Regions from separate parts of the Colwellia sp. KU-HH00111 genome, predicted to be linked through region 2. Evidence: predicted binding sites of a transcription regulator. Region 2 holds the regulator's gene; the other holds the start of a gene.
What was found. The regulator FNR, encoded in region 2, switches genes on or off when oxygen is low (the NO sensors DNR and NnrR bind a similar motif). The targets are predictions, from matches to a motif close to TTGATCTAGATCAA.
Positions count from the first base shown of each region.

Region 1: ABXG98_RS09365 (FeoA family protein) is a predicted target of FNR. The motif match lies at 12,732-12,745, and genes of this name have one in related genera.

Region 1 covers NZ_BAABWO010000004.1:149,612-166,755, reverse strand. The annotation lists gene ABXG98_RS09425 (MipA/OmpV family protein) at 113-1,009, shown strand; gene ABXG98_RS09420 (DUF3019 domain-containing protein) at 999-1,430, shown strand; gene ABXG98_RS09415 (response regulator) at 1,450-2,187, shown strand; gene ABXG98_RS09410 (sensor histidine kinase) at 2,190-3,500, shown strand; gene ABXG98_RS09405 (spondin domain-containing protein) at 3,724-4,437, shown strand; gene ABXG98_RS09400 (spondin domain-containing protein) at 4,448-5,209, shown strand; gene ABXG98_RS09395 (response regulator transcription factor) at 5,258-6,001, shown strand; gene ABXG98_RS09390 (HAMP domain-containing sensor histidine kinase) at 6,026-7,504, shown strand; gene ABXG98_RS09385 (6-phosphofructokinase) at 7,546-8,583, opposite strand; gene ABXG98_RS09380 (hypothetical protein) at 8,730-9,692, shown strand; gene ABXG98_RS09375 (hypothetical protein) at 9,677-10,060, shown strand; gene feoB (ferrous iron transport protein B) at 10,080-12,212, opposite strand; gene ABXG98_RS09365 (FeoA family protein) at 12,343-12,567, opposite strand; gene parC (DNA topoisomerase IV subunit A) at 12,804-15,110, opposite strand; gene ABXG98_RS09355 (GGDEF domain-containing protein) at 15,227-16,459, opposite strand; gene ABXG98_RS09350 (tetratricopeptide repeat-containing diguanylate cyclase) at 16,456-17,144, opposite strand, start outside.
Region 2 covers NZ_BAABWO010000011.1:38,601-55,744, forward strand. The annotation lists gene ydiJ (D-2-hydroxyglutarate dehydrogenase YdiJ) at 1-397, shown strand, start outside; gene ABXG98_RS16955 (hypothetical protein) at 475-732, shown strand; gene pheS (phenylalanine--tRNA ligase subunit alpha) at 872-1,867, shown strand; gene pheT (phenylalanine--tRNA ligase subunit beta) at 1,880-4,303, shown strand; gene ABXG98_RS16970 (integration host factor subunit alpha) at 4,307-4,600, shown strand; gene ABXG98_RS16975 (ABCB family ABC transporter ATP-binding protein/permease) at 4,767-6,554, shown strand; gene ABXG98_RS16980 (DUF1415 domain-containing protein) at 6,563-7,180, shown strand; gene ABXG98_RS16985 (LysE family translocator) at 7,190-7,849, shown strand; gene ABXG98_RS16990 (hypothetical protein) at 7,937-8,770, shown strand; gene ABXG98_RS16995 (glucosaminidase domain-containing protein) at 8,888-9,820, shown strand; gene ttcA (tRNA 2-thiocytidine(32) synthetase TtcA) at 9,825-10,718, opposite strand; gene uspE (universal stress protein UspE) at 10,869-11,807, opposite strand; gene fnr (fumarate/nitrate reduction transcriptional regulator Fnr) at 11,966-12,685, opposite strand; gene ABXG98_RS17015 (sulfite exporter TauE/SafE family protein) at 12,764-13,483, opposite strand; gene ccoS (cbb3-type cytochrome oxidase assembly protein CcoS) at 13,480-13,692, opposite strand; gene ABXG98_RS17025 (heavy metal translocating P-type ATPase) at 13,741-16,200, opposite strand; gene ABXG98_RS17030 (FixH family protein) at 16,202-16,708, opposite strand; gene ccoP (cytochrome-c oxidase, cbb3-type subunit III) at 16,896-17,144, opposite strand, start outside.

The sequences.
Region 1 (17,144 bases), on a different contig from region 2:
TAAACACTTTCAACACCTGCAAATGATAAGAATAGCAGTACAGTGTGGTAACCTATCAAGTTCTATTTGTTACTCACTTATTTGCTATCCTATGTTGAACAAGCTCACTGACATGCGCCATTTAAAAACTTTTTATAGCGGTTTATTAGGGCTGCTTTACTTAATAGTAATCAGCACCAGCTATGCTAACCAAGCGCAGAGCATCAACATATCCGACGCTAACGCCCCGATGGTCAAAGATGACTTTCAATGGCAATTTATGGTGGATCTTTCCCTAGTTGACAGCCAAATAATCTTAACAAATGTAGAGCAAACTGAGCCTTGGGACTATTTTCAATTAGGGCTATTGCTAGATATTTCCTATAAAGGTTTTTTCTTACAAACAAACTCTAGACGCTCTTCTACTGTTTTTGGTGGTGGTGAGTTTGGCTATCAAATTACCGTGCAAGACGATTGGCAACTTGATCTCATTATCAAAGGCTATATTCAAGGGTATAACCCTGCTGACATCATTAAAGATCAACAAGAAGACATCCCACAGCTTTCAGGGCTGGTGGTTCGAAACCCTACCGGTGGTATTGCATTACGCTATTCACATTTTTTTGATAACGCTGTTTTTTATGTCGACCTTGCTGCCGCTCGTGCTTTAGGCAATGACAATAGAGATGGTGCTCGAGGAATCATTGTCGATAGTTTTTATAGTTATTTATTGCCTTATCGTAATTGGGACTTCTATCTTGGTGCGGGACTTACCTATTATGAGCAAGCACTTGTTGACTATTATATTGGTGTTGATGCGAGTGAGGTGACTAACAGCCGTTCTTTATATGAAGCAAGTGGCGGATTTAGAGGGCAACTAGAAATTTACGCACAATACCCTTTATCGCAAAGCTGGTTTTTTAATGCCAGCGTCACGCAAAACTTTTACAATAACAAAGTAAAACAAAGCCCATTAGTAGACAAAAACCGGTTAACCCAATTAATGGTTGGGGTATTATATGTATTCTAGCGTTAGCAAAGGAATTGCACTGCTTTTTTATATAACCTTCACGCTGCCTATACCGATAGCTAACGCAGCAGAACACCCAGTAACTGTTGATGAAATTCAATTCAAAATGCAACCACAACAGTGCGTGACACTGCGCCAAGGGCGAGCGTGTTTTGCCACCATCACAGTACAATGGCAGAAAAACACACCGCAATCAGTCTGTCTATATCAACACAATAAGCAGCAGCTAGGCAATAAACAACCATTGCACTGCTGGAAACCAGATCGACAAGGTCTAACAACAATCGAATTTCAATCAACTAAGAGCCTAACTTACCAATTGCGTGCTCAAGAGAGTAATACCTTGCTTGCTGAAACAGAAGTTATGGTAGGCTGGCTGCATAAAAACACCAACAGAAGGCGTCACTGGCGTTTATTTTAATCATTGTACAGGTAACAGTATGACTACCATCTTATTAGTTGAAGACGATATTAGCTTAGCCAGCTGGGTAAGTGAATTCCTAACAGAGCAAAATTTTACTGTTATCCATCTAGCACGTGGTGATTTAGTGCTTGATAAAATTAATAACCATCCAATAGATTTAGTGCTCCTTGATGTTATGTTGCCCGGTTTAAACGGCATTGAAGTTTGTCGCCTTATTAGGCAACACCGCCAAGTACCCATTATCATGTTAACCGCCCGAGCCGATGAATATGACGAAGTTATTGGGCTTGAAGCAGGTGCTGACGATTATGTTATTAAACCAGTTAGGCCCAGAGCTTTATTGGCGAGGATCACGCGACAGTTATCCAATCAACAACAAGAAACCAATACAAAAAACATTATGACTTTCGGTGAACTCACCATAAACCAAGAGGCTAAACGTGTTACTTATTTAAAAAAAGAAATAGAGCTATCTTCGAGCTTGTTTTCCTTTTTAACTTTTTTAGCTGAACATGCAGGCACAGTGGTCGATAGAGATTCCGTGTTTCTAGCACTTAGGAAGCGTGAATATGACGGTTTAGACCGACGCTTTGACGTAATGCTATCCAGTTTACGAAAAGTCTTTAATGATGATCCATTAAAACCCAAAAAATTTAAAACCATTTGGGGCAAAGGTTATTTGTTTGTTGCCGATGCTTGGGGAGCAGATGTTGAAATAGAGCAAATACAACCCACGAACAAGCAAGAAAGCTAACCATGCGCGGCCTTTATCTAAGTATTATGTTTACAGTACTCGGCTCCCTGTTTTTTGTCGGTTGGGGGTTAGATAAACTCGCACAGCACGCAGGTTCAGGCCAAGACGGTAAACAAGAAAACCAAATCACCCTACTCTATCGCCAGTTAGCACAAGGGTTAACGCAGCAACTTAACTCGCTACCTGAAACAGCTCTAACAACTACCGTGCATCAATTTCAGCAGCAATATCAAATCCCTAGCCATCTTGTTCTTAGTGCTGATATTGCTTTGCCTAACACCTTATTAACTCAACTTGAGCATGATGGTAGCCTGTTACTTGCCTCACAAAATGACCAATATTTATTGGGAAAACTTGATCAGCATCCAACCTATATGTTGCAACTGCACTTCCCTTTAGAGCAAGAAGAAAGCCAACCTTTTCACTACGTGTTGACCATAGCTTTATATTTGGGTATTTGTGCCATCGTGCTTTTATGGGTGTTTCCGTTAAGCAGACGATTATTTTTATTAAATAATGCCGCAGCAAAAATTGGCAATGGCCAGCTAAATGTTCGCATCGCACCCAGTCGGTTTTCTTATATAAAAATGCTAGAAAACAGCTTTAATACTATGGCCAGTCAAATTGAAAAATTGGTTGCCGACAACAAAATTCTCGCTCGTAGTTTATCTCATGATATCCGCACGCCCATTGCTTGCTTACGCTTTGGTTTAGAAGCCGCACTTGACAGTAAAACCTTGGCTAAGAAAGATAATTACCTCACGCGTATGGATAACGAAATAACCAACATGGAAGATATGACTAGCGCTTTTCTCGAATACGCTTCCATGGAACGTCAAGCCTTTCACTTAAATAAACAAAATACCGATATCAAGGCATTAATAAACTCAGCCATTGACGATTGCAGCATATTAGCTCACAAAAAAAACATCTCGGTACGCCTAGTATCAACAACACCAAATATTCAATGCGCTGTTGATAATCATTGGTTTTATCGCGCGCTAGTTAATTTAATCAGCAATGCGATTGGCTTTGCCAATAAACACGTTCTATTGAGCCTCAGTTACCGCAACCAAGCACTGATATTAACCATAGAAGATGATGGTAAAGGGATTGCAAGCGACAAGCTTGATGTGATTTTTACGCCCTTTGTTAAGCTAGAAGCCGAGCGCTCACGTGAACAAGGTCACTTTGGTTTAGGATTAGCCATATGCGTTAAAGTTATTGACTGGCATCAAGGCACCATTACTGCAAGTAATGCTCAAAAATTACCGGGTGCCTGTTTTACCGTAACGCTTCCTACTACTCTCTAACCTGCGAATCCCGAACTAGTAAATTAGCATGTTTTCATTCCTTTAGTTCTCCATAATTTTGTGGTGAATTTTGTTGTGGTGAATTTTGTTGTGATAGTTTCGTGATAATTAAGTAATCAAACCGTGATAAGTCCGTGATCTTGTCGTAACAACTCCCCTGCATACTTTCCATTGAGTTCTAAAACAAACCGAAAACAACACTTAAAGAGAAGGTATCCCTGTCATGAAAACAATAACCAGAAACATCACAACTTTACTTAGCGTTAGCGCAATAGCTTTTACAAGCTCAGCTGCTATGGCGCAAGACTTATCAATTACCATCACTAACTTAACACAAGGCTTACACTTTACCCCTGTAATTACTGCAGCACACACCAGCGACAATCATATGTTTATGATTGGCACTGCGGCAACAGCTGAGCTACAAGCTATGGCAGAAGGTGGGGATATTTCAGGTTTAGCAAGTATATTAACTAACGCCGATGCCAATATTAGCGAAAACCCAGCTGGCGGGTTATTAGCGCCGGGCATGTCTACGAGTTACACCTTAAGCAATGATGCAGCCAATACGCATTTGTCAATGACCACTATGGTACTTCCTTCAAACGACGGTTTTGTTGGTTTAGATAGTTGGAAAATTCCAACCGAGGCTGGGACATACACAATAATGTTAAATGCTTATGATGCCGGAACCGAAGCCAATAACGAATTAGTAAACGGTGGCGGTGCTCCTGGTGTGTTAGGTATTCCAGCCGCGCCCGGTGGCGACTCAGGTAGTAATGGCACAGGCGTTACCGACACAGAAAGTAACACTATGATTCATATTCACCGTGGAAGTTTAGGTGATGATATGTCAGATGGCGGTAACAGTGATTTAAATAATAGTATTCACCGTTGGTTAAACCCTGTTGCAAAATTAACCGTGACTATTCAATAAGGAGTAAATCATGTTGAGCCTTTCTTTAAAAAATATAAACTTTTTGCATCTTGCCAGCAATAGCGCAGCAACTAAACGTAAAACGCTGTTGGCTACTTCCTTGCTACTCGCTCTATCTGCTTGTGGTCACGATGATGATAAAACAATTGAAACACCAACACCGCCAACAGCTCCAGCTGAATACAGCTACAGTGTTACCTTAACTAATTTGACTTACGCACAACCCTTATCCCCACTTGGCGTTGTTCTACATGCTGACACCAAAATGTGGACAGTAGGTCAAGCCTCTTCTGTTGCCTTAGAAAAATTAGCCGAAGGTGGCGACAATACAGATTTCATTGCCGATACGGCTGCACTGGCTTCAAACAGTGGCGATGGTGTAGTTTTACCGGGAACAGCAAGTACGATAGAAGTATCGACAACCGACCGAAATGCAACTTTTTTTACTGCGGCAACCATGTTAGTGAATACAAATGATGCTTTCTCTGGTCTAACTGGTATAGATATTTCAACAATGGCAATAAATGACTCTACATCCTGGAACTTAGCTGTTTTTGATGCGGGTACAGAGGCCAACACTGAAATGATGGGAAGCATTCCTGGGCCTGCAGATGGTGGGGTTGGTTTTGATGCAATTCGTGATGATGTTGACTTTGTTGCCTATCATTCAGGGGTTGTTAGTCAAGATGATGGATTATCTAGCTCAGTTTTAACGCAGGCACATCGTTTTGATAACCCAGCGATAAAAATAACTATAACACGAATAAAGTAAGGTGAACTTGGCCAGTTAGCTTGGTTCTACTTACTAACTGGCCAAAATATGAAAGACAAAGTTTTAATTGTTGAAGACGAATATGATATTGCCAATTTAATTCAAGTGCACTTATCAGAATTAGAAATTGATAGTGACATTTGTTGTCATGGGCAGCAGGGTTTAGAGCAAGCACTAAAACAAAACTATCAACTAGTGATGCTTGATGTGATGTTACCAGGCACTAATGGTTTAGATATTTGTCGCCAGTTAAGACAAGAAAAACCGTTACAGGCTATTTTAATACTGACATCAAAAACATCAGAAACCGATAGGATTTTAGGACTTGAATTAGGGGCTGATGACTACATGACCAAACCCTTTAGCATTAGAGAACTACAAGCAAGAGTGCGTACTCAATTAAGGCGTGTTCATGCTTTAATAGAAAGAAGCAATGGGATTGTCAATGAATCCAGCAGCCAAAACGCCCAGCAACAAAATGGCAGTACATGCTTGGGCAAGCTGTTAGTGGATCAACGTTATCATCAAGTGACATACAACGACAATGCCATAAACTTAACAGCAACGGAATTTGAATTACTCGACTTTTTATGTAAAAACCCTGACCAAGTATTTTCCCGTTCGCAACTATTAGACGGTGTTTGGGGTTATAACCACAGTGGCTACGAACACACAGTTAATTCTCATATCAACCGATTACGCAATAAATTAGAAGAAGATTGCGCCGAGCCGAAAATAATCCAAACCGTATGGGGCGTGGGATATAAATTAAACTCTGCTGGCGTTCATTAAGCACTATTACAATTGAGTTACTCTATGAAAATATCACTATATCAAAAACTTGCTTTATCAGTGTGCGTCTCCTTTATGGTACTAGCATCATTGCTTTTTTATTGGAGTAATTCATTAGCAGAGCATTCAAAATTTCAAGCCGAGCAAAAACTACATATTCAACTGGCTGAACATTTAGCCCACGATAATCCCTTGCTGCAAGATGGGGTTTATGACAAAGCCGCATTAGAGAACTTGTTTCATACCCTGATGCTATTAGGCCCTGCGTTTGAGTTTTACTTTCTTGATCCTGCTGGCAATATCATCACCTATTCTGCCGAAGCCAGTAAAATAAAGCGTAAGAATGTTGAATTAAGTCCCTTAGTCAATTTAATTGCAAACCCTACTGCTGTGCCAGTTTTTGGTGATGATCCACGTGACTTAAACAAGCAAAAAATTTTTTCAGCCGCGCCTATTTATCGTGGTGACAATTTGCAAGGCTACTTGTATGTCATTATTGGTGGAGAAATTTATGACTCTATTTTTAGCCAAGTTAAAAATGATGAGCACCTGCAACAATTTGGAGCGCTATTTATTGGCGCAGCTATGCTATTGCTACTGATTTTATTAGCCGTGTTTCGTTATTTCACTGCACCTATTAAAAAGTTAGTGACTGAAATGCAAGCACTCAAATCGGTCAAGTTTGATCAAAATAAGGTAACCCTCAGTCATTGGCAAACGAATCAACACAATGAAATTGATATGCTCGGAAATACGTTCAATTCAATGGTTGAACAAATCAATCAGCAACTGAGCCAATTAACCGAAAATGATCGGGTCAGGCGAGAGCTGTTAGCGCATTTATCCCATGATTTACGCACCCCATTAGCAACTATGCAAGGATATATTGAAACACTCGTCATCAAAGGTGAAGCTGTTGAGGAGCCAGAACGTACAAATTACCTCGCAACGGTGCAACGCAATAGCATGCAATTAAAACGATTAATCGACCAAATTTTTGAACTTGCACATCTAGAAGACGGTCAAGTTAGCGTTAACTTAGAAACCTTTGCCATTGGTGAGTTACTACACGACATCATGGCAAAGTTTTCACTTAAAGCAAAAAGTAAACATATCCGTTTGAGCTTACAGCCCCAACAATGCCGTTTTATTGTTTACTCAGACATAGCTAAACTTGAACGTATTATCACTAATTTGTTAGAAAATGCCATAAGACACACTGATAAAAATGGCGAGGTTGCTATTATTGTTAGCCAACACACAGACAAAATAAAAATTTGTGTTACTGATAACGGCTCAGGTATCAGTAAAGAAGATATCGCCTATATTTTTGACGCACGCTATCGTGCTAGCAATGCGATAGAAGATAGTACTACCCATGCAGGTTTAGGGTTAGCGATTAGTCAAAAACTCAGCAAAATCCTTAACTCTGAGTTGTTCGTCGACAGCAAACTCGGCCAAGGCAGTCGCTTTTCATTATCGCTACCGTTAGTCTCTCATTAATCACAGTGCTAGCGACAGCCCTATTAAAAAAGGCAAGTGTACTAATACTGATTTTGCGCGGTTAAGGCTAAAATGTTTTCTTGCGCATCAACGAGTTGTTTATTCACCATTTTATGATGTTTGACCGCTTGCGCTAATGCAATATGACAAATAGCGCTATGTTGCTCAGCAATCATAATACCTGTCTCACCATCAATAATAGCTTGCATGGCAGCAACACCCATTTTAGTTGCTAGTAATCTATCCTTAGGGACTGGCGAGCCGCCGCGTTGAATATGCCCCAACACACAGGCAGTACACTCAATGGCGGCTTGTTGTTTCAACTCTTTTGCTAATTCCATAGCCCCTCCGGGCCATAAATTTTCGGCAATGACTATAATATAACTACTATGGCGATTTTCTTGTGCGCATTTAATTTCATCAGCCAGTTGTTGCAGTTTTGCCTGCTTATCATCAACTGAGAAATTCTCAAAAGAAAGCACTTGTTCTGCACCACAGGCAATGCCAACATTAAAAGTAATATGACCACTATGACGGCCCATTAATTCAACAATAAAAACTCGCTCAAACGCATCGGCAGTATCACGAATTTTATCAATGGCCTCAATACCGGTATTAACCGCTGTTGCAAAACCAATAGTAAAATCAGTACCATCAAGATCATTATCAATAGTACCGGGAATGCCAATTAATTGTCCCTGCCAATGCTGTGCTAAAGAGAGCATGCCATTAAAAGAGCCATCACCACCAATAACCACCAAAGCATCAATATTATGTGCAGTTAAGGTTTTAGCGGCTTGTTTAATACCTTGTTCGCTATACATTTGCTGACAACGAGCACTTTTTAAAATAGTGCCACCGCGATGAATGATGTTACTAACATCATCTAAGGTTAACTTGATTGTAGGTTGAGTATTATCAGCGCAAACTAGACCATTAAAGCCATGATAAAACCCAATGACGTCAATGTGATAATGATGGGCAGCTAGTACAATTGAGCGAATAGCTGCATTCATTCCTGGCGCATCGCCACCACTGGTTAAGATCGCAATACGTTTATGTTTTGCCCTACTAGTCATACCGATATTCCATTTTCTCAAAAACACTTAATTTAAGAAAACTATATCAGCCTAGCAGAAAAATCGCTTTGTTTTTTTCATACTGTTTTGATAGGATAAGCGTCCTATTTAATTGGATTAAATTATCAACTCAACAAGGATATGAAATGAGTGAAGTCATTCTCTGTAATAAACCGTTTAACGCCTCCCTTTTTAAACAACAATGCGCTATTGACACCGACCCTGTTGGCTCGTGTGACATGCCTGAATTATCATTGCTAAAACCCTATAGACCTTATCAATTAAAACCCAGTCAAAACCACTTGTCACGCTCGTTAGTTAATCAATTATCGGTAGGTAATAGAGCCAAAACCATCACGGATTTTTCATTGGCAATGGGTAGCGAAGCAGTAACTGCCTTAGCCAAAGTAAAAGACGACTTTAAAAATCAAGAATCTGCTTTTATTGGCTCAGGGGTAGGAGTGGCAAGTAGTCGTTTAGACGGTTTTGCTAAAGCAGTTAAAAGATATGAAGAGGCATTAAATCGTTACCAACAGAATAAAAACACAGGTAATCGTATGCATGTTAAAATGGCATATAATAAAATGTCATTACAATTCAGCCGTGAATTTAATCACGCGCAAAATCAAGCAACAAATGCTAATCGCTCACCTTTATTTAACATGAAACGAGCATTAAACATTGCCAAAGATAGTCGCAATGAGAGCAGTATTGCTAAATTACAAGTAACGAACCAAGCACAAGTTAACTCATTAGCGCGCTTTGGAAGCCACGCTAAATTTCTAACAAATAACCTTGCAGCGATTGATTTTACTTCTCGTAGCGCAGGTATCATTAACACGGCGAAATATGGAGGCAACTGGCATAAAGAAATGTTTGTTGAATCCAGTGGTTTTGCTGCAGGTGGTGGTATGGGCATTCTTGCTTCTAGGGTCGGTTTTGGGCTTGTTAGTGCTTTACCAATGGTCGCTGCGTTAACACCTATGGGATTAGTTATATTAGTAGGTGTAGGTTTAACTGTGGCTAGCATGTCAATTCTAACAGACAGTGGCTCTAAGGAACTTGCAGAAAGTTACTATGACAGCATTATGAAATGGTTGCTAAATTAATGGTTGTATATAAATGGATAGAAGGATTTGCTTTTTTTGGCATGTTATTCAGTTGCTTACTATGGGTGATATTTGCTTGGGTAACTATGCGAAAACTGCGTAAAAATCCTGACATCAAAAATAATTTGGGTATGGAGTTAATTAGTGGTTACGATGCTTTTAATGTCGCTCATGCACTTGTTTTTGATAAATATAGAAATAAGAAAGTAAAGTCTTCACTTGATGTTTTTGATGCTGACTTACCTTTGATCTATAAGCATACTACAAAGTTTGATAGGTTATTGGCACGAGTTTTTTATCTCTTAATGCTGTTATCAGGTTCTTTATTATTTTTAGTTAGTCTTATTAATTTTTTCATAAAACAATAAATGCTAACAGTAAATAGTATTAAGAGTAACTAACCGACACAGGAATCGTTAGCACCTTACTACCTTTATGTTTCAGCCAGAAGTAAATCCCAACAAAACTCACAAATACACCAACAATATATATACTGGAGAGCAAAGGTGTCGCTAAAAAGTTACCTACTTGGAAGCACAAGGTTGCCATTAAATAAGCCAGCACAAAACTCCAAATAGCGGCAAAACCTGCCCAGCGCGCGCCCACTTCATTTTTGATTGCGCCCATAGCTGCAACACATGGCGTGTACAACAAGATAAAGAGCAAATAACTAAATGCACCTAACTGACCAACAAATGCAGCTTGCATGACTTGATAAGTGGTTAATTCAACTTGTTGTTCTTGAGCTACCACCGCTAAATCACTTAAATCTCCTACATCAATCCCTAAAGGATCATCAGGGGCTATACCTAGTAAGTTTTCTTTAATGCTGGCGGTTGCCTCATGCCAACTAGCGATTAACGAAGGCTCGGCCCCATCTTCAGAAGAGGTTGGCGAATATAAACTATTAAACGTTGCAACCAAGACTTCTTTAGCAAAAATACCGGTAATTATACCCACACCGGCTTGCCAGTTATCTTCTTTTATACCCATAGGTGCCAATACTGGCATCACCACCTGTGCGCTTTGGCTCAATATTGATTGTTCACTGTCTTGGTGTCCAAAACTTCCATCAGTGCCAATAGAATTAAAGAAATTAAGTAAACACACCACAATAACAATGGTTTTACCCGCGCCAGTAACAAAGCCATAAGTACGCTGCCAAACACGTTTAGTCATTGCGCCAAAGCGAGGCACTTCATAAGGCGGTAACTCCATAATATTCAATGAGCTAGTACCACAAAGTACCGTTTTCTTTAATAAAAACCCGGTAAAAATAGCGGCAGCAATACCGATTAAATACAATAAAAACACTAAGTTTTGGCCACTATCAGGGAAGAAAGCGGCAGCAAATAACGCATAAACAGGTAAACGCGCACCACATGACATAAAGGGTGCCATCATAATGGTAGTAATACGCTCACGTTCACTATCTAGCACGCGTGCCGACATGACCGCAGGCACAGTACAGCCAAAACCAACAATTAGCGGCACAAACGCTTTACCGGGTAAACCAATTTTTTGCATCACACTATCAACAACAAAAGCAGCCCGAGCCAAATAGCCTGAGTTTTCTAACAACGACAAACCGATAAATAAACAGGCAATCACTGGAATAAAGGTAGCCACCGTTTGTATACCACTACCAACACCTTCAACAATGGTAAGCACCCACTGCGGCAAGCCTAAAGGGTCAAGGTAGTGCAATGGATAATCAACAAACAAGGTACCACTTAGAATATCAAAAAAGTCGATAAATGCACTGCCAACATTAATAGCAAACATAAACAGCAAATACATCATGGCGAAAAACACTGGGATACCGACCACAGGGTGGAGTACAACATTGTCTAATGTATCAGAAAAACTCGCACCACCACGTTCACTACTAACTCTTAAAAGTAGATCCGCAATGTAATCTTGCCTTGCTTGAATACTTGCACTGGTTTCAGTAATGACAGGTCGACCTTGTTCAGCTTGTTCTTTGTCATTAGTGTGAGTAGCAGTTGGTACTTGTAATAACGCTTGCTCGACTTGCACTAAAGCGTTTTTATGTTGGGCACTAATAGCCACAACCGGACAGCCTAACTCATCACTTAACTTGTTAATATCGACCGTTTGATGTTGTTGTTTGTCTGTTTTATTAAGCACTACAATCATAGGCATGCCTAATTCAAGTAGTTGTGTTGTTAAATAAAGGTGACGACTTATTTGATTGATATCGACCACATTAATTAAACAATCAATATCATTTTTTTGAATGAACTGCTGCGAAATTGTTAAGTCTTGTCCTTGCTCGCCACGCTGGGTAAGAGAGCTTAAACCGGGTAAGTCAGAAAGAAATGCATCAACACTATTGAGTGTTAATTGTGTTTTTTTTGCCGCAACGGTAATACCAGAAAAATTACCAACATTCTGTTTAGCCGCATTTTTATCACGAGATGATAATAAATTAAAAAGCGTGCTTTTACCTGAATTAGCAAAACCAACCAGCGCATAATGCCGACCAGGTAATGGCATGGAATTCTGTGCACACGACGAAGAATTAGAACAACAACTCATGAAAATAACTCGTATAACGTTTACTGAAGGTCAGTTAATTTAACTTAATATAAATGCACAGTAGGGGCAAAATCAAATGCGCAAGCAACTAGGCAACAGCCACCTGAATTTGCTCTGCAATAGCACGTTGAATGCTGATTTTAGTATTGTGAAGTTTATACGCTAAAGGGCCATTAAAAGGTGCCTTGTGGGCAAGTGCGACTTCAGTGCGTAACGAAAAACCTTGCTCTAGTAATTGGGCAGATAACGCTTCATCCTTGGGTAAGGCACAAATTTTAACAACCTGATTTTTTGCTACATCAACTAAAGTCATTTTATTACCTTTCTCAGTGCACTTATCATGGCGAGATTTAACTAACTTGCATGATCAGTAAAATACCTAGGGGAACTCTCATTCTTAATGAGAATTACTATTATTTGCATTTTACACTGAGATTGATAAAGACACAATGAAAATAGTTATTATTTACATCATAATTGATACTGATCAATGAATTTTAACTAATATGAACCTTGGTCTGAGCTCAATCGCCCAGACCAACATCCATTTTATTCATCACCATCGCTTGAGCCTAACGCCACAGCGTCTGTTGCTTCAAGCTTAGGTAATTCAATCTCAATTTGGTCGACACGCTGTAAGCCTCGAGGTAGCTTATTGCCTCGTCGTCCTCTTTCACCACGATAATGGTCAATATCGGTTGCTTTTAACGTCAATTTGCGACGGCCCGCATGCAAAGTTATCGATGCGCCATCAGGCACAATAGCCAGTAAGGTGACATACTCTTCACGTGCTTTTGACCGTGCTGAAGGAATGTTAATAATTTTATTACCTTTACCTTTGCTGAGTAAGGGTAGGTTTTTAACTGCAAAGACCAACATTCGCCCTTCTGTGGTGATGGCCAAACAAGCATCATCATCAATATTCTCAACTAACTGCGGCGTTAATACTTTTGCTGATGGAGGAAGAGAAATTAATGCTTTACCATTTTTATTACGACTGATCATGTCACTAAAGCTACTAATAAAGCCATAGCCTGCATCACTGACTAACAAGTACTTGGCCTCATCTTCAGCCATAACACAATGAACAAAGGTTTCACCAGAGGCTAAATTAAAACGTCCAGTTAAGGGTTCACCTTGGCTCCGTGCAGTTGGTAAAGTATGTGCATCTGTGGTGAATGCCCGGCCAGATGAGTCAATAAAAGCAACAGGTCTGTTACTGCGCCCCTTGGCTGAGCATAAATAATTATCGCCAGCTTTATAGTTAAGGCTTGTTGCATCAATATCATGACCTTTGGCACATCGAGCCCAACCTTTGTCAGATACCACTACCGTGACTGGCTCGCTTGGCACCAAATCTTTTTCTGTTAAGGCTTTTGATTCACTGCGTTCAACCAGTTTAGAACGACGTTCATCGCCATATTCTTTGGCGGCTGCAAGGATCTCTTTTTTCATTAAGGTATTCATACGTGCTTTTGAATTGAGCGTTTTTTCTAGATATTCTTGCTCATTTCGTAACTCATCTTGTTCGGCACGAATTTTAATTTCTTCTAATTTGGCTAGCTGTCTTAATTTTATTTCTAAAATTGCATGGGCTTGTATTTCAGATAAACCAAAGCGAGACATCAATTCAGCTTTTGGTTCATCAAAACTTCGAATAATGTCAATTACTTCATCAATATTTAAATACGCAACCAATAAGCCATCTAAAATATGTAAACGGGCGAGTACTTTGTCTAGCCGATATTGTAAACGTCTACGCACTGTTTCACGACGGTATTCAAGCCATTCTGATAAGATTTCTCTCAAGTTTTTAACCGCGGGACGATTGTCTAAGCCGATCATGTTAATATTAACGCGATAGCTTTTCTCTAAATCGGTACTAGCAAATAAATGTTGCATTAATTGCTCAGTATCAACGCGATTAGAACGAGGCACAATCACCAAACGAACCGGATTTTCATGATCAGACTCATCACGAAGATCAATTACCATTGGCAGCTTTTTAGCCGTCATTTGTGCCGCAATTTGTTCTAATATTTTCCCACCTGAAGCTTGATGTGGCAAGGCAGAGATCACAATTTCACCTTGCTCAACCTCATACACTGCCCGCATTTTTATGCTACCACGGCCGGTTTGGTATATTTTTTCAATATCAGTTTTTGGGGTTATTATTTCTGCATCGGTTGGATAATCTGGTCCCTGAACATGTGCCAACAAATCAGACACTTCCGCTTTGGGTTGCTCAATTAAATGCACGCAAGCATCAGCAATCTCACGCACATTATGAGGTGGTATATCGGTTGCCATACCAACAGCAATACCTGTGATACCGTTAAGCATAATATGAGGTAAACGCGCAGGTAACGTTTTAGGCTCTTTCATAGTGCCATCAAAATTTGGCACCCAATCTACCGTACCTTGACCTAGCTCTGCGAGTAATACTTCACTAAACTTAGATAAGCGAGACTCAGTATAACGCATGGCAGCAAATGATTTAGGATCATCTGGAGCCCCCCAGTTACCTTGGCCATCAACCAACGGATAACGGTATGAGAAGGGTTGTGCCATTAACACCATGGCTTCATAACAAGCACTATCGCCATGGGGATGAAATTTACCTAATACATCGCCCACAGTACGTGCCGATTTTTTATATTTTGCAGCAGCTGATAGCCCTAGCTCTGACATAGCATAAACAATACGGCGTTGTACTGGCTTTAAGCCATCACCTATATGCGGTAAAGCACGATCCATTATTACGTACATGGAATAGTTTAAATAAGCTTCTTCAGTAAAGCGTCTTAGCGGGACTTGTTCAACCCCATCTGGACTATATTCGAGCACATCAGACATGAAATGACTTCCTAGTATCGCATACTTTCATGCGATTAATTCTTCTTATAAATTGTGATAAATACCTGTATCAAATACAGCTTATATGATTTTAATAGCCAAGTGAATTCAAAACATTAGCGTTGTCGCCTTTCTTGCACATCGCTAATAGTTTCATAACTAACCATTTGATTTTGCCCTTTAGCTTTTGCTTGATACATTGCCAGATCAGCGGCATGAATAATATCGTCAAATACAGCCTTAGTCTCTTGCAAATTGGCAACACCAATACTAATGGTTAACTGATAATTGACTCCTTCTTGGTCAAAAGCGTGTTGCGTTATTTTTTCAATCACTCTTACGGCAATGGCTTTGGCCTTATCCATATCAGTATTAGGCAGTATAGCAACAAACTCCTCGCCGCCTAAACGGGCAAAAACATCACGAGAGCGCATAGTTTCGCTGACTAACCCAGCGATTTTTTTTAACACTAAATCACCAATGTGATGACCAAAATCATCGTTAATTTGCTTAAAATTATCAATATCAAAAAGTACAACGCTTAACGGTTGCGCTTTTTCATTCGCAAGTTCAACCAACTTAGCACCTTTATTAAATAATTCTGTTCTATTTAATAAACCTGTTAAATTGTCAGTTTTAGCCAAAATAAGTAGCTTATGCCTGATTCTCAACTGACGTAAAAAAAGCAAAATAAACAGTAAAATGGTACAGAAAATTAAAATAAAATTTCGCTGTTGATCTTTTTGCTGCTGGTTTACATCACCAATTTGCAGCGCCTTTAACTGGTTTTGATTATCTAATAACGCATTGGCTTCTTTTTTATGGGCAATTTCATACTTTTGAGTCAAGGATTTTACAGTATTTTCACGCTTAGCATCACTGTAATTGTTATATTCATCAACAAAAGCTTTTTTAGCCAAATAAGCATTATTGTAATCTTCTATCGCTGCGTAACTATTAGCTAAGATCAGATTAGCATGAGAAAAAAACGGCGTATTAAGTTGTTTTTCAACTATATGCTTTCTTAATGACTTTGCTTGTTCAATTAATGAGATAACCGCTTGATGTTGTTGCTCTTCTTGCTTAATAGTTGCTTTCGCTAATAGAATTAAATACTGCTCAGCATAATTAAACATGGCACCTTCAACATTAATTTGCTGTAACAAGCTGCGTGTTTTGATAGAGCCTTTTGTTACAGCCTCAGCTAAAACCTGTACTTGAGCGTTAAGTGGGTATTCACTTACTTGAGTTAAGCCGGTACTTTCTTGTTTTTCATCCGCTGCAGCTAAGGGGTATGAACAAAGTGCTATTAACAGCCCAAAAATCACTCTGATTGAACATTTACTCATAAACTGCACACCTTATTTTTCCCTTGCTTTTTAGCAAGATAAAGCAAGTTATCCGCTTGATTAATTAATGCAGTTAACTCGTACTTTTTATCTAGCGGCACATCAGCACTACAAACAACGCCAATACTTACACTGGTAGTTAAAGGGGCTTGTGAACTATCTTTTAGCTGCCACTGATAGCCTTCAACCGAAGAGCGAAAACGTTCCGCAATCATTTTAGCTTGCGCGGTTGAGGTATTAGGCAAAAATACAATAAATTCTTCACCACCAAAACGACCAAATAAATCAGTTTTTCGTATAAAGGTAACACCAAGCTCTGCAACTTTTTTCAAAACTTGATCACCAACACTATGGCCAAACCGATCATTTACTTTTTTAAACTGATCGATGTCAATCATGATGACACTAAAATCTGCCTTTCTAGCTTTAGCCTTTTGTAGTAACTTCCGCCCTTTTCTCATCAATTTTCTACGATTAGAAATCCCGGTTAACATATCAGTGCTTGATGCTTTGTATAGCCTTCGTTGACCTTGAACCAGCTTAGCTAATAGCCAAGCAAAAATTAGCGCTACAATAGCGATAAGAAATAAATAGCGCTTTTGTTGAGACTTTTTTTGCTCTGCTTCTTGCAAAGAAACCTCTTGTAGCGTTTGCTTATTTTTTAGCACTTGTTTGTGTAAATCAG
Region 2 (17,144 bases):
AGCGCACGAATGGTTACTGACATTTATCAAAAATGATCCCAGCTTTAACCTTGAAAATAACCTCACTCAGCCTAGCTATAAATTATTTGCACATTGCACAGAAAAAACGGCTTTAGCAAATAGCGAAAACGAGTGGGTTGATATTTTTTCATATTTTGGTCTAACCCTAGAAAAAGTCAGTGTCGGTTGTTGTGGTATGGCTGGAACTTATGGCCATGAAAAGTCGAATTTAGCAAACTCGAAAGGGCTGTTTGATTTAGGTTGGCAACCTAAATTGGCATCATTGTCTACGGAACAAATTTTAGCGACAGGTTTCTCTTGCCGTTCGCAAGTTAAGCGTTTAACTGAGCTAAAGGCTAGACACCCCGTTGAGGCATTAGTTGCAATTTTAAAGTAAGTTTGATGTACCACAAACAATTGTTATGATAACAAGCCTATAGTGACTTTAATCGTTGATTAAAGTCACTATAGCTTATGTCAGAGCAGCGTTTAATTCAGTTATTAAAAATATCTATTGTTATCGGCTTATGTTTGATTTTAGTCGGTATATACCTACATAACTTCAGCGACTATATGCACTCGCTAGGTATTAAGGGTATTATTATCAGTGCTGTTTTTATCGCCTTTGGTCTGATATTTTCCTTGCCGACCAAAATGTATTTAACCTTCCTGCTTGTTAAACGTGAAGCAGAACAACAAGCAAGTTCAGATAAATCTATCGATAAAGGTTAAAAACTTACGCTAAAACCACTATTTTCCCTACATAAACATTGTTTTTCGTGTAAAATCATCTGCATTTTTTAAGTCTATTTACTAAACAATTATTTTATCAATAAAAATAAGTGTTTTTAGTCCCGTTTTAGAGGAAATCATGAGTTTAGACACCACCACTATAGATGGCATTGTAGCGCAGGCACAAAGTGCTATTCGTGAAGCCACAGATCCCAATACACTTGATCAAGTACGGGTTAATTTTTTAGGAAAAAAAGGGTTATTTACTGAGCAAATGAAAGGCTTAGGAAAACTACCTAAAGAAGAAAAACCTAAAATGGGTCAAATCATTAATATTGCCAAGCAACAAGTGCAATCACTATTAACCGAACGTGGAGAGTTACTGCGCGCTGAAGAAATTGCTAAAAAGTTGGCTGGGGAGTCAATTGATGTAACCTTACCCGGTCGCGGCACACAACTCGGTGGTTTACACCCGGTGACACGCACAATAGCGCGCATTGAAAGCTTTTTTGGCAATTTAGGTTTTGAAGTCAAAGCAGGCCCTGAAGTAGAAGATGATTATCATAACTTTGATGCGCTGAATATTCCTGAGCATCACCCAGCACGTCAAGATCATGATACCTTTTATTTTAATCCCAAATTAGTGTTGCGTACACAAACCTCAGGAGTGCAAATTCGCACCATGGAAGTGGAAAAACCACCCTTGCGTATTATTTCTCCGGGCAAAGTATATCGTAACGATTATGATCAAACCCATACGCCAATGTTTCATCAAGTAGAAGGGTTAATGGTTGATAAAGATGTTAGCTTTACTCATCTAAAAGGTATTTTGCATGACTTTTTGCATCATTTTTTTGAGGAAGAAGTAGAAATTCGTTTCCGTCCATCCTATTTTCCTTTCACTGAGCCGTCGGCTGAAGTTGATATTATGGGGAAAAACGGTAAATGGTTAGAAGTACTCGGTTGCGGGATGGTGCACCCCAATGTACTTAAAAGTGTTGGTATAGATCCAGAAGAATATACAGGCTTTGCCTTTGGTATGGGCGTAGAGCGTTTAACTATGCTGCGTTATGGCGTAAATGATTTACGTGCATTCTTTGAAAACGATCTTCGCTTCTTAAAACAGTTCAAGTAGGAAATACCAAAAATGAAATTTAGTGAATCTTGGTTACGTGAGTGGGTAAATCCTGCACTTTCATCTGATGAATTAACTCATCAAATCACCATGGCTGGTCTTGAAGTCGATGGCGTAGATCCCGTTGCGGGCGAATTTAGTGGTGTTGTTATTGGTGAAGTGGTTGAATGTGGCCCACACCCTGATGCTGACAAACTACAAGTAACCAAAATTAACCTTGGTGATTATGGTGACGGAACATTAGTCGATATTGTTTGCGGAGCGCCTAATTGTCGGGCGGGATTAAAAGTTGCTGTTGCTACAGTAGGTGCTGTATTACCGGGTGATTTCAAAATTAAAAAAGCCAAATTACGAGGTGCACCATCATTTGGTATGCTGTGCAGCGAGTCAGAAATTGGTTTAAGTGACAGTTCAGATGGTATTATGGAGTTAGCCGCAGATGCTCCTGTGGGTACTTGTTTGCGAGAGTATTTAGATTTAAATGATGTCACTATTGATGTTGACTTAACCGCAAACCGTGGCGATTGCTTGGGCATTAAAGGCTTAGCACGCGAAGTCGGCGTGCTTAACTCTCTTTCAGTATCAGAAGTTGCAATAAGCTCTGTAAAACCAAGTATCGATGATAAACTTGCTATTACCATTGATGCGGGTGAAGCCTGTCCTCGTTACTTAGGTCGTGTTATCAAAGGAATTAACTCAACAGCGCAAACCCCCTTATGGATGGTAGAAAAGCTGCGTCGATGTGGTACACGTTCAATTGATCCGGTTGTTGATATCACTAATTATGTGTTATTAGAGCTTGGTCACCCGATGCATGCATTTGATTTAGCAAAAATAGATGGTGGCATTAGCGTACGTTATGCGAATAAAGATGAAAAACTCACTTTACTCGATGAAAATGAAGTGACGCTTAACGAACAAACGTTAGTTATAGCTGATGCACCAGATCAAGGCTCGAGTAAGGCATTAGCTATTGCTGGTATTTTTGGTGGTCTTGATTCTGGTGTAACAAGTGCGTCAACGGATATCTTTTTAGAAAGTGCCTTTTTTGCTCCGTTAGCTATTTTAGGCAAAGCACGTCAATACGGTTTACATACCGATGCATCACATCGCTATGAGCGCGGTATTGATCCAACCTTACAGCATGAAGCAATGGAGCGTGCAACAGCGTTGTTATTAGACATTGTTGGTGGTCAAGCTGGTCCGATTGTTGAGGCTAGATCTGATGAAAACATTCCTCAAACTAAAGATGTTAGCTTACGTCGCGAAAAACTCGACAGTCGCATTGGTCATTATATTGAAGACGACAAGGTATCTGAAATTTTAACGCGCTTAGGCTTTGATGTTACTGAGAATGGTGAAGGTGATAACAAAGTGTGGCAAGTTGTTGTTCCCGCTTACCGCTTCGACATCAAAATTGAAGTTGATTTGATTGAAGAAGTTGCGCGCATTTTTGGCTATAACAATATTCCTAATATTGCTCCCAAAGCAACGTTAAAAATGGTTGCACAAAAAGAAGCTAACCTTTCTTTAGCTAAACTAAAACAAACATTGGTTAATCGTGATTATCAAGAAGCAATTACTTATAGCTTTGTTGATCCTAAAGTACAAAGTTTACTGCACCCAAATGAAGAAGTAATGACATTGCCGCATCCTATTTCATCTGAAATGTCTGTGATGCGTTTAAGTTTATGGACAGGTCTATTGCAATCGGTTGCTTACAACCAAAACCGTCAACAAGGACGAGTGCGTTTATTCGAAACAGGCTTACGTTTTGTACCTGATGAAACCGCTGAAAATGGCGTTCGTCAACAAAACATGATTGCTGGTGTTATCAGTGGTCAACGCGTTGATGAACATTGGGATATGGAAAAAGCAGCTACCGACTTTTATGATATTAAAGGTGATGTAGAAGCGTTACTCGCTTTAACTGGCGATGTGAGCGGATTTGAATTCTCAAAAGATGAAATTTGTGCTTTACACCCAGGGCAAACAGCAAAAATTACTAATGCGGGACAATTAGTGGGTTATGTTGGTGCCTTACATCCTGAATTAGAAAGAAAATTAGGATTAAACGGAAGAACATTAATTTTTGAGTTATTGTTGACTGAAATTTTAGCGCAAAAAATCCCTGAAGCCGTTGCTATATCTCGCTTCCCTGCCAACAGAAGAGACCTTGCAGTAGTAGTAAAAGAAGATGTGGATGCAAAAAAAGTACTACAACTTATTGAAAAGGTTGGCGGAAATCATTTAATTGATCTAAACTTATTTGATGTATACCAAGGTCAAGGTATTGAAGAAGGTTATAAAAGCCTTGCCATAGCCTTAGTATTACAGGATACGCATAAAACGCTTGAAGAAAAAGACATCACAGATGTTATTGATCGAGTCGTTGATTCCTTACAAACAGAGTTGAATGCATCACTGAGGGACTAAGCAATGGCGCTTACCAAAGCAGAAGTAGCAGAACATTTATTTGAAAAAGTTGGGCTAAGCAAACGCGACGCAAAAGACATGGTTGAAATCTTTTTTGAAGAAATTCGTGAAACACTAGAAAGTGGTGAACAAGTTAAACTTTCTGGTTTTGGCAATTTCGACTTGCGTCAAAAGAGCGAACGTCCAGGCCGTAACCCAAAAACTGGTGAAGATATTCCAATTTCTGCCCGTAAAGTGGTCACTTTTAGACCCGGGCAAAAATTAAAAAGCCGAGTTGAAGATGGTAACAGCGAGTAAATAACCCGATTTTTATTAATTGACGTGATATGCTAGCTAAGCTATTAGCTAGCCTCGAAAATTAAGCGCTAATCAAGGTTATATAAAACACACTATCGTTGGGCGTTAGTGTGTTTTTTGCTTTTTAAAATTTACGGTTTTTCTAACCCTCTACCTGAAGTACTTTATGCGCCGTTCTAGCTACCCTGAACACGAAGTAACCACTTTGAATTGGCAAGCTTTCAAGCTGATTCTACCTTATTTGTTTGAGTTTAAAGTACGTATTGTGTTGGCAATTTTTTGTTTGGTATTAACCAAAATTGCTAGTGTGTATTTACCTTTTATCTTAAAAGATATAGTTGATACGTTAGATGCTAAAGCGCCAGAAAAATTGCAAACCTTAGTCGTGCCTTTAGGTTTAGTAGCGGCCTACGGATTAGTAAGATTGTCGATTGTAGTTTTTGCAGAAGTGCGCGATACCTTATTTGGTCGAGTTACCGAACGTGCTATTCGCCGGATAGGTTTGAACGTATTTCGACATTTACATCAACTAGATTTAGATTTTCATTTAAATCGTCAAACAGGTGGCTTATCGCGAGATATTGACCGTGGCACTTCTGGTATTAGTTTCTTAATGCGGTTTATGGTGTTTAATATTGTGCCAACGCTGCTTGAAATAGTAATGGTGGTTACCATTTTGTTTGTTAATTATGGTGTGTGGTTCGCCCTAATCACCTTAGGCTCAATTGTCGCCTATGTCGCCTATTCTGTTTATGCCACAGAATTGCGAACAAGGTACGTGCGTGCTGCTAATGTTGCGGACTCTTCGAGTAATACGCGTGCTATTGATAGCTTACTCAATTATGAAACAGTTAAATATTTTACCAATGAAGACTATGAAGCCAAGGCTTATGATCAGCAGCTAAGTACTTGGGAGCAGGCTAAAATAAAAAACCGCTTGTCACTGTTTGCTTTAAATGGAGGTCAGGCGTTTATTATCTCAATTGCTATGACCTCAATGTTGGCGCTTGCGGCTGTACATGTTAGTGAAGGTAAAATGACGTTAGGTGATTTTGTCTTAATTAATGCCTTTATGATGCAGCTGTTTATTCCACTTAACTTTTTAGGTTTTGTTTACCGCGAGATCAAAGGCTCGTTAGCCAACATTGAAAACTTATTTGGTCTGCTAGATAAAACACCCAAGGTTGTAGATAAAGCTAATGCCAATAGATTAACTTTAACTAAAGCGGAAATTGCTTTTGATAACATTGGCTTTGCATATAACCCCAATAGAGCCATTCTTGATAATATCTCCTTTACAGTTAAGGGCGGTGAGAAAGTTGCGGTAGTGGGCACAAGTGGCTCAGGCAAATCAACTTTAGTCAAACTGTTATTTCGTTTTTATGATGTTGATTCTGGCAGTATTACCATTGATGGGCAAAATGTTAGTGATGTGACTCAACACTCCCTTAGACAACATATTGGTATCGTACCGCAAGATACCGTGCTTTTTAATGATACTTTGTTTGCTAATGTTAATTATGGTGCTCCTGATGCGAGCAAAGAACAGGTTATGCAAGCTATTGAAATGGCGCATTTAAACAAGTTTGTTACTAGCTTGCCTGATGGCATTGAAACCATGGTGGGTGAGCGTGGTTTAAAGCTTTCAGGTGGTGAAAAACAACGTGTTGCCATTGCAAGAACCATTTTGAAAAACCCGCAGATACTGGTGTTTGATGAAGCGACATCATCCTTGGATAGTCAGTCAGAGCAAGCGATTTTAACTGCAATTAATGAAGTAGCACAAAACCGTACTACTTTAGTTATTGCCCATCGTCTGTCAACCATTGTTGATAGCGACAATATTATTGTTATGGATGAAGGTGAAATTGTTGAACAAGGTAATCATCAACAATTACTGGCATTACAAGGGAAGTACAGTAAAATGTGGCAATTACAGCAGTCAGCTAAGTAACGTTATAGATGAATACTATTAATACTAAAGCCAGTAAAAAAGGCGATGGTAATCTTGAAAGTCATGCGGTGTTAGCCACCAAACAATGGTTGCAAGAAATTGTCATCGATCTTAATTTTTGTCCTTTTGCTAAGAAGGAGTTTGTAAATAATACCATCTGCTACCACGAAACTGAGACAGAGCAAGTAAAAGCTGCTTTGCATGAGTTAATTGAGCAATGTCGCTATTTACAAGCGCATGATGAATTAGAAACTACCCTGATCATCTACAACAGTGGTTTTCGCAGTTTTGAGCGGTATTTAGACTTGGTTGATTATGGTAATGAGTTGTTAGTAGACTCGGGCTTCGAAGGTATATTTCAGCTAGCAAGTATGCATCCTGAGTACTGTTTTGCCGATGAAGACTTTGATGATGCCAGTAATTTTACTAATCGTTCGCCATTTCCTATTATTCATATAATTCGCGAAGCCAGTATGGCGAGAGTGTTATCTGTATATTCTAAACCGGAGAAAATTCCAGAAAATAACATTGCTTTAGCTCATGAGAAAGGCGCTATTTTTTTTCAGGAAGTATTAGCTCGAATTCAACAACAGGGCATTTTGCCTCATTCAGTCGACCACAAATAGAAGTTTTTTATGTCTTATTTAGAGCAGTTTTTTCTTATCGCAGTTGTCCATTTATTAGCCGTTGCTAGCCCTGGGCCAGATTTTGCGATTATTTTAAAACAAAGTATTCGTTATGATCGTAAAATAGCAGTTTATACAAGTTTTGGCATTGCTACCGGTATTTTATTGCACGTTACTTACTCGCTGGTTGGAATAGGGTTGCTAATTGCCAGTGACGAGCGTTTATTTACCGGGCTTAAATATATTGCGGCGAGTTACTTTTGTTATATAGCTTGGCACAGTTTAAGAGCAAAAAAAACTGAGCCAAGCCAGCAAGAACAGCAATCTAGCGGTGACGAAACGAGTGAACAAAACGGGGATTATCCATCGATTAAAAAAGCATTTTTTACTGGTTTTTTGATAAATGGTTTAAATGTTAAAGCAACCTTGTTTTTTGTTAGTTTATTTTCAGTTATTATCGCACCAGACACGCCTTTTGCCATAAAGTTGAGTTATGGTTTATATATGACACTAGCGACCGCTGCTTGGTTTGTGTTCCTTTCTTATTTACTCACCCACCCTAAAATTCGCTATTTTTTACAAATTAGAGGTTATCTGCTTGATCGGGGGATGGGTGTTATTTTGTTATTACTTGCAGTGCAGCTTATATTAAGCGATTTAAACACATGATTGCGTTGTAAACATTTCAGATGCAATTCGGGTATAATACCGGTTTTATGTGCTAGGCTCTCGCTAAAGTTTAGAAGGATTATTAGTTTGTCAGAAAAAATAACTATCGTACAGGTAGGCGGTAACATTGAAAGTGCACTTAAGGGTGAATACCAAATCAATGTTAAGGCCATTTTAACTGAATCTTGGCAACAAACGCTAAAGTCTCGCCTTGCAATCAATTTAGGTTTGTTGTTTTCGTTAATACTGGGCATTTTAGTTTCGTTATTGGTCAGTAACTACTTAGGTGGGATTGAGTCGGTATTAGCTGATCCAGAAGCGAGTATGTTACTCAATGTCGTGGTTACCATTGCCGTTTGGCCATTTATTGCTGGTGTTGAAATGATGGGGGTTCTAAATGCTGTGGGCTTGAAAACAGCCCCTAAAATGACCTTTGGGTTCTTAAAGCGAGCAAGTTGGGTGGTGTTATGTGCGCTGTTGACATCCATATTAATTAGTTTAGGTTTTCAACTTTTTATTTTACCCGGCATTTTTCTTGCGGTGACCTTATCTTTGACCATTCCATTGGTGATTGAAAAGAAAATGACGCCAATGAAAGCGATTGTGTTGTCAATACAAACCTTACGTTTTAAATTCTTGTCTCTGTTGGTGTTATATTTTATTTTACTTTTATCATTGCTGGTGTTGATTTTACCGCTAGCATTATTGCTAGAATCAAGCTTTGCACCCTTAGGAATTATGATCTTTTTGTTTGGCTGCTCTTTTCTTGCACCCTTGTTTTACAATGTAAAAGGCATAGTATATCGTGAGATTTTTGGGGTGAGTTTAGCCACTAATGGTGGTGTTGATAACACTTCAAGTGCAACTACTGATAATTCAGTACAAGATAATACTGATTCTGATGATACATTTTCCGCGTAAAATGAATTTACAATCAGTGAAATTAACTCTGATACTTTGCTTTAATCGCAATAGTTTACGTCACATTAACATAAGCCGCTATAGTCAAAGCCTGTATAGCTTGATATGGGATTTTTTATGAAAAGCACACAATTGATCAAGCTGGTTCTTTCGTTAGTTGTCACGTTGGCTATGATAGCGCCATTTACTTTCTTAAAAGAAGACATAGTAGCTACAACCGTTGAATTACCATCAACAACTCCGCTAGAACCATTGGGAAAAGAAATTGCGCTAAAAGTAAAACCACTGGCAACTATGGCACCTAGGACTAAAAGCAAACCAGTAGTTAAAAAACTGCCGGAAAACCCTTTGCATCAAATGACTTTGCCTGATTTTGCTGCCATTTCTGATACCAAGCAAAAAAAGAAGCACTTTTTTAACTATATGAAGCCTGCGGTAAATAAGCAGAATCAGCATCTACTTGCACAACGAGCTAAACTCCTTCAATGGCTAGATAAAATAAATCAAAAGCACACTTTAACTAAGCAAGAGCAACAAGCGTTAGCGCAATTAACGAGCAAGTATAAAGTGAAAAAACACGCTTCAGTCTTAGTACAATTACATGAATTACTGTTACGTGTTGATATTGTGCCTATGCCTTTGGTGTTAGTACAAGCGGCTAACGAGTCAGCGTGGGGCACTTCACGCTTTTCGCGTATAGGTTTAAACTTCTTTGGCATTTGGTGTTATACCCCAGGTTGCGGCATGGTACCAAATGGTCGCACTGAGGGTGATAAACATGAAGTTGCGGCTTTTAAGAGTTTAGACGACGCAGTTGCTCACTACTTATACAATATTAACTCTAATAAAGCCTATCGTGTTTTTCGGACAATCCGCGCTGAATTACGTGAACAGGGACACGAATTAAGCGCTGAAATACTTGCAACAGGTTTGTTACCTTACTCTGAGCGAGGAGCCGATTATGTTATTGAAATCACTAATATGCTAAGACATAACCGGCAATACTTAACAGAGAATAATGATAGACAACCAATAATTGTTGCTGAATAGCTGATTAAACGTTAGTCACATCAATAAAAAGCGATTCATCGATATTGGTTGAGGAAACCGTTTCACCAGAAAACTCATAGGCTGCTCTTTCTTCAGTTCTATCAATTGTTAAGTTGGAAAAATCAAAAAGGTTGGTATCTGCGAGTTGGCTCAGGCTGATGTTTTTAAGTGATTTAAAAATATTTTCCACACGTCCGGGGACTTTCTGCTCCCATTCGCTGAGCATGGCTTTAACATTTTGTCGTTGTAGGTTTTCTTGTGAGCCACATAAGTTACATGGGATAATTGGATATTCTTGAGCGCTGGCAAATTCAATAATATCTTGTTCTCTACAGTAGGCAAGCGGCCTAATGATAATGTTTCTGCCATCATCTGATCTTAGTTTTGGTGGCATCGCTTTAAGCTTCGCACCATAAAACATATTAAGAAACATGGTTTCGACAATGTCATCCATGTGGTGACCAAGTGCTATTTTTGTAGCGCCAATACTCTCGGCAAATGAATACAATGTGCCTCTGCGTAATCTAGAGCAAAGACCACAGGTGGTTTTTCCTTCAGATATTTTTTCTTTTACCACTGAGTAAGTATCTTTGTCGACGATATAATATGGGATACTTAGCGACTCAAGGTAGTGAGGCAGAACCTCTTCTGGAAAACCAGGTTGTTTTTGATCCAAATTTACCGCAATAATTTTGAAATTAATCGGTGCTGCTTTTTGCAATTTTAATAAAATATCCAACATGGTAAATGAATCTTTGCCACCACTGATGGTTACCATTACCACATCTGATTCTTCAATCATATTGTAGTCAAAAATAGCTTTACCTACATTGCGTCTTAGTTTTTTTTCAAGTTTGATTATATCTAGAGATTGATTGGGTATTTCAGTTACTGACATGATTTTTGTTCAACTCAGTGGCGTTTAATTTGCCGCGCATTATAGGGCTTTTGCATTTTTAACGCTATAAGGTTTTTCAGAACAAAAGAAAAACGGTAAGTTTAACTATTAAGCTTACCGTTGTTCGTGATCTCAATATTCGCCGTCGTGCTATTGCAAGGGTGAAGTATAACCGTCGGGTTTAAGGGCAAGTACGTCACAATTGAGTTGATCAATAACATGTTCAGCAGTATTGCCAATGAGAGCCGCTGAAAACCCTGTTCTACCCACTGTACCCAAAATAACAAGCTCTGCATCAATTTTGTTAGCGACTTGCTCTATTACTGTTTCAGGAAGGCCTTCTTCAACATGGGTGTTAGCGACGCTAATATCAAATTGGTTAGCATGTGAAATCATCGCCTGCTCATGATGTTTATGCATAGTGTCATTATATTCGTTAGCGTTAAACTCAGGAATTTCAATGGCAATATTGACTGGGGTGCCAGGAAAAGAATTCACTAAATGCACATTGGCTTGAATAAGCCCAGCTAGCTGTTTGGCCTCTTTAGTTATTTTTATATTTAACGAGTGATGCTCTTCCTCGTCACTGCCAACATTAAGTGCAGCAAGAATATTTCCATTATTTGGCCATTCATGCTCTTTTACTAGTAATACCGGACAAGGACATTTACGTAGGATATGCCAATCTGTGGGAGTAAAAACCACAGATTTTAATTTATCGTGTTGGTGAGTGCCTTTGATGACAAGATCATAATCATCCTTAATTACACGCTCTATAATGGCTTCAAAAGGACGGTTATGCCAAACTACTTGGCAATTAATCTCAATTGTTGGCTTTAACTCATCAATGATGTTTTGTAACCAAAGTTCTTTATCTTTAATGACAGATTGGCGCATAACATCGCGTTCATCACTGGATAAAATAGTGGTCATTTCGTAAGAAAAATCAAAAATACTCAAAAAGGCGCTTACTTTAACTTGTCTGTCAGTAGCTTTGATGCTGGTCGCTAGATCTATTGCTCTTTTTAACGCTTTTTGTTCATCCGTTGTTGGATCGATAACAACCAATATATTTTGATAAGTTTCCATGATAAATCCCATTGTTATTTGTTTATAAAACTATACTCTAGTTAATTTATAGCAAAGGTTGGGAATTAATGCTTGTTTTAAATCAATTTTCTATGGGTTAGGTAGGCTTTAGATACGCTGATATCGAGGTGTATCGATATCAGCTATAAGGAGGAGAATTATAATTCAGCGCAATCAGTTAATTGATCAATATCTAAAATACTGATTAGCTTGCCATCAACGTTAATTAAGCCGTTTTTGTGAAAGCGGTTCAATAATCGGCTGATAGTTTCAACTGTTAGGCCAATATAATTACCAATATCACTGCGTGTCATAGTTAAGCGAAACTCGGCAGGAGAAAGACCGCGGGCGTGATAGCGTTCGCTTAAGCTCACTAAGAAAGTAGCAACTCGTTGCTCAGCATTTTTTCGGTTGAGCAATGTTAGCATTTCTTGATCAGTACGTATTTCATTACTCATTAAACGTAACACCTGCTTTTTAAGTTTTGGCATAGTGTTAGATAAGGTATCTAAATTGTCATAGGGTATTTCACAGACCATTGACGTTTCAAGCGCTTGAGCAAAGCTTTTGTGCTCTGTATCTGCAATGGCATCAAACCCAAGTAAATCACCGGCTAAATGAAAGCCTGTGATTTGTTCTTCACCTTGTTCATTGACCGTAAAGGTTTTAAAAGTACCGGAACGAATGGCAAACAATGCATGCATTTCCTGACCATCAGTAAAAAGTTTATCGCCTTTATGAATAGGGCGCTTCCGATCAATAATATCATCAAGGGTAGTTAGCTCTTGTTCATTTAGCGTAAAAGGTAAGCAAAGCTCACTGATACTACAATTTTGGCAACTAATGTGCTGTGTGCCAGGGCAACTCTTATTAGGCATGCGAGACTCATCTTTTGAAGAAATAGCTGTTGTAACTTTTAAAGTAGTTACTCTTATTTCATGTATTTGACTATGGTATTAAAACATTTGTTGATATGCAACAATAAAACTATAAATACCTAAAGGAATAAGCACTAAAGCCATTGTTTTTCTAAAAGCCGGCTTGACTAGGTTGTTTTTTATGCTATTGAAGCCGATGGATAAGGTTAATAGTGCAGGTAGGGTGCCTAAACCAAAAAAGAGCATAATACCTGCACCTGTGACGATATCAGCGCTAGCTAAAGCCCATGTTAATGTAGAATAGACTAACCCACAGGGTAACCAACCCCATATTGCCCCTAAAGTTAATGCTTTTGTTGGGGAGTCTACAGGTATGGCTTTTGTTGCTAACGGTGAAATTTTTTGCCACAGTTTTTTACCTAGCGCTTCTACATGATTAAGCCACATTAGCCACTGACCTAAATATAAGCCAAGCAATATAAGAAATAAGGCAGAAAACATTCTTAACCCAGCTAATGGTATACCAATATTTTTGGCGGCAATTGAGCCAGTAAAACCAACAATAGCGCCAATAAGGCTATATGAAGCTATACGTCCAAAATTATAGCAAAAAATCAACGCGGTTTTATTAACTTTTTTGGAGCTAATTTTTTGATTGTTTACTGGAATTTGCTGTGGGTCTTTAATCGTTGTAGGTAGGGCAGAAGTTAGCATAGTCGTAATCCCACCACACATAACAATACAATGTCCTGAGCCAACCAGACCAATTAGAAAAGCGGAGAATATATCGATATTCATTTGCTTGGATTTTCATCCTCAGAGTTATGTCTAATCGCTTTATTCGTTGTTTGTTCAGTGTCACCTTGTTCTTTTTCGTCAAATAGAATACTCATCCCTTGCTTTTCTAGATCATCAAACTGCTCAGTTTTCACCGCCCAAAAAAACAGATAGACCCCAAGGGCTGTTAATAACACCGCGATTGGAATTAAAATATAAATAATGCTCATTACTTTGACTCTTACAATAAACCCCAGCAGACGCTGTAAAGGTTAGCGTTACTTTTTCAGTAAGCGCAGTGAATTGGTAATAACTAAAATAGAACTCGCAGACATACCTATAACAGCTAAATATGGGGTAATAAAACCACTCACAGCTAAAGGTAGCACAATAGCATTATAACCGAACGCCCACAGGTAATTTTGAAAAATGATGCGCTTGGTTTTAGCTGCTATGTTCGCTAAGGTAAGTATACTACTCAGTTTATTATTTAATAAAATAACGTCAGCGCCGCTTTTTGCAATATCAGTTCCACAACCCATAGCAATAGAGACGTGGGCAGCACCGAATACTGGCGAGTCATTAACACCGTCGCCAACCATGGCAACGGTGGCCCCTTGTTCACTTTGTTGTTGCTGTAACACGGTCATTTTATCTTTGGCACTTAAATTAGCATAACACTGAGGTATTGATAACTGTTTTGCTAATTTTTCACAGGCATATTGATTATCACCTGAGAGCATTATCGTGCGGTGACTTTTATTTAATTGCTCAAGGAGGGAGTGCCCGTCAGAACGTATTTTATCAACCAGATAAAAGGCTGCTATGATTTTATCTTCGGCCACTAATAAACAAGATGCATTTAGATACTCAGGCTGTTTTACTTGCGCTTTAGCGTTTAATAGCCAACTTGCTTTACCGATTTTATAGCATTGACCATTGACTGTGCCAATAACGCCTCTGCCAGACAAAACTTTTACCGTGTTGATGGGTAAACTAAAATCACGATACTGAGCAAAAGGCTTAGCTAGAGGGTGCTCGGAGTAGGATTCTAATGCGGCGGCGATAGCTAAAACTTGTGCTGTGGAATAACTATTTATATGCTCAGCATGGTTAATTATATCAACTTTGGCGAGGGTAAACTCTCCCGTAGTTAATGTACCTGTCTTATCAAAAGCATAACACTCGATGTTTGGCATTGTTTCCATTACATGTGCCGATTTAATCATAATGCCTTCATTATTTAATCGTGTTGTTGCACACGTTAATGCCGTAGGGGTGGCTAAAGATAGTGCGCAAGGGCAGGTGGCAACTAATACCGATAAGGTTATCCAAAAAGCTTCTTCAGGTAAGTGTTGCTGCCAATAAATAGCAGTGGCTATCGCGGTTACTAAAATTATAGCAACAAAAAATTGCGCAACCGTATCTGAAAACTGGGCTAGTTTAGGTTTATGCGCTTGTGATTGTTCACTTAAGCGGATCAATTGGCTTAAAAATGATTGGTTGCTAGGCTGCGTTACTTGCACGGTTAGATTACCATCACTATTAATAGTGCCAGCGAATACTGTATCATCAGTGGCTTTATTTACCGGAGTTTGCTCGCCAGTGAGCATTGCTTCATTAATTTGGCTACTACCGCTGATAATTAAACCATCAGCTGGTATCACCTCACCTGGCTTAATTAGCACTAAATCACCTGCGACTAATTGTTTGGCTGCAACTAATAGTTCTTTTGATGCTTCGTTGTTGATTTTAGATTGAGTGTCGTTCACTCGTGCTATTTTTGTTGCTGTCATTGGCATCAGTTTCAATAAGTTGGCGGAAACTTGAGCAGCATGAGATCGTGCTCTAAACTCTAAAAACTTGCCAATGAGTAACAGAAAAGTAAACATTGAAACAGACTCAAAATATACTTCACCTTGTGCGGTCACGGTAGCCCATGCGCTTGCACTAAAAGCTAAAATAATAGCGATAGATACCGGAACATCCATAGACAAACGTTTTATTTTTAAGGTGTTGATTGCCCCTACATAAAAGGGGTAAGCGCCGTAAGATACGATAGGAATTGCTAAAATAAAGCTAACCCAGCGCAAGTAGTACTTATTATGCTCTGCCATACCAGAAAATGCGCCAAAATATAAACCAATAGCTATCATCATAATTTGCATCATTAAAATGCCACTGATACCTAATCGTTTAATAAACACCTTTCCCATTACTTTATTTCGCTGTTCTATTTCATTGGCTTTAAAAGGCAGCGCTTGATAGCCAATTTGCTCGATAGCGTTGAGAATGGCACTCAACTTTATGACGTCATCTTGCCATTTTACCGTTGCGCGCTGGGTGGTCGCATTAACACTGATTGAAACAAGCCCGGTTAATTTAGTTAGTTGCATTTCAATTAACCAAGCACAGGCGGCACAGCTGATACCATCAACGGTTAATATTGCTTCTTTAACTCCATGATCTTGGTAAATAAATTCACTTTGAAGCGCAGCTTGGTCAAGTAATTTATTTTTCTTTAGTTGGGTTGTTAACTGCTCAGGAACTAGCTCTAAACCCTTTTGCGCTGGTTCAGTTCTATATAAATAATATTGTGTTAGGTTATTATCAACAATGGTTTGTGCAACTGCTTGACAGCCAATGCAGCACATAGCTTGTTTTTTATGATTGATAGTAACCGTAAGGTTGATGCCTTGAGGTATAGGCTGATCACAATGAAAACAGGTATTCGACATATTACTGTGCTTTTGTTGGATCAGGAATTATGTCGATAAAATCAGATTGAGGTAAGTAAATGGTCTCTTGAATTTTCCAACTATCGGTGGAATTGTTGTCAAAAGGTGTTAACGTTATTTTCCATTTTCCAGTAATAGTTTTATCAAAAACTTGTCTAAAATAACCATTACCATCGGGGGTTAAGGCTAAATAAAAGTCTTTCTCGGCGAGTGTAGGGTGGAAAAAGCTCACATTAAGTAACGGAAATACCTTTTCAATGCCTGTTGGCTTAATGACAAGTTCATTGTTTGAAAACTTTAACGCAAAGCGCATACCTAACTTTTGCGCTTGTTTCACTTTAGCTACTTGTAAATTAATCGCTTTACCTGTTTTATAGTAATCACCGACCACTAGAGTATCTGCATCAGTATTAGCGATAATATAAGTGGTTATTCCTGCCACAACCGCAGTAAAGGGCAGAATAAAAACTAACCAAGCCCAAGGCTCACGATACCAAGATGTTTTCATAAGGTTTAAATCATTATTCGATTGAATCAAATTGACAGATATTATAGCGTTTTTATGTATTTTGAGCTAGTTTTCTTTATGGGTTTTTTATAATAAAAAACCCTAGTTAACAAGGTGTTAGCTAGGGTTGTGTTTCTTCTGTTAAAGAATATCAGATTGATTATCAATAACGAGGTCTTTTAAACTATCAGTCGAGAGAAAGCGAGTAAACATACGCGCTGATGACATGCACTTTCTCTTCACCTAGAATATCTTTCCATGGTGGCATAACGCCAGCACGGCCATTGCGGATAGATGCTTCAATAGCACGCTGTGAACCACCATACAACCAAATATTATCAGACAAATTTGGAGCTCCCATAGGCAAACCAAGCGCTAAGCTCCCTTGACCATCAGGGCCGTGGCAACCGGCACAAAGACCGAATTTGGCTTTTCC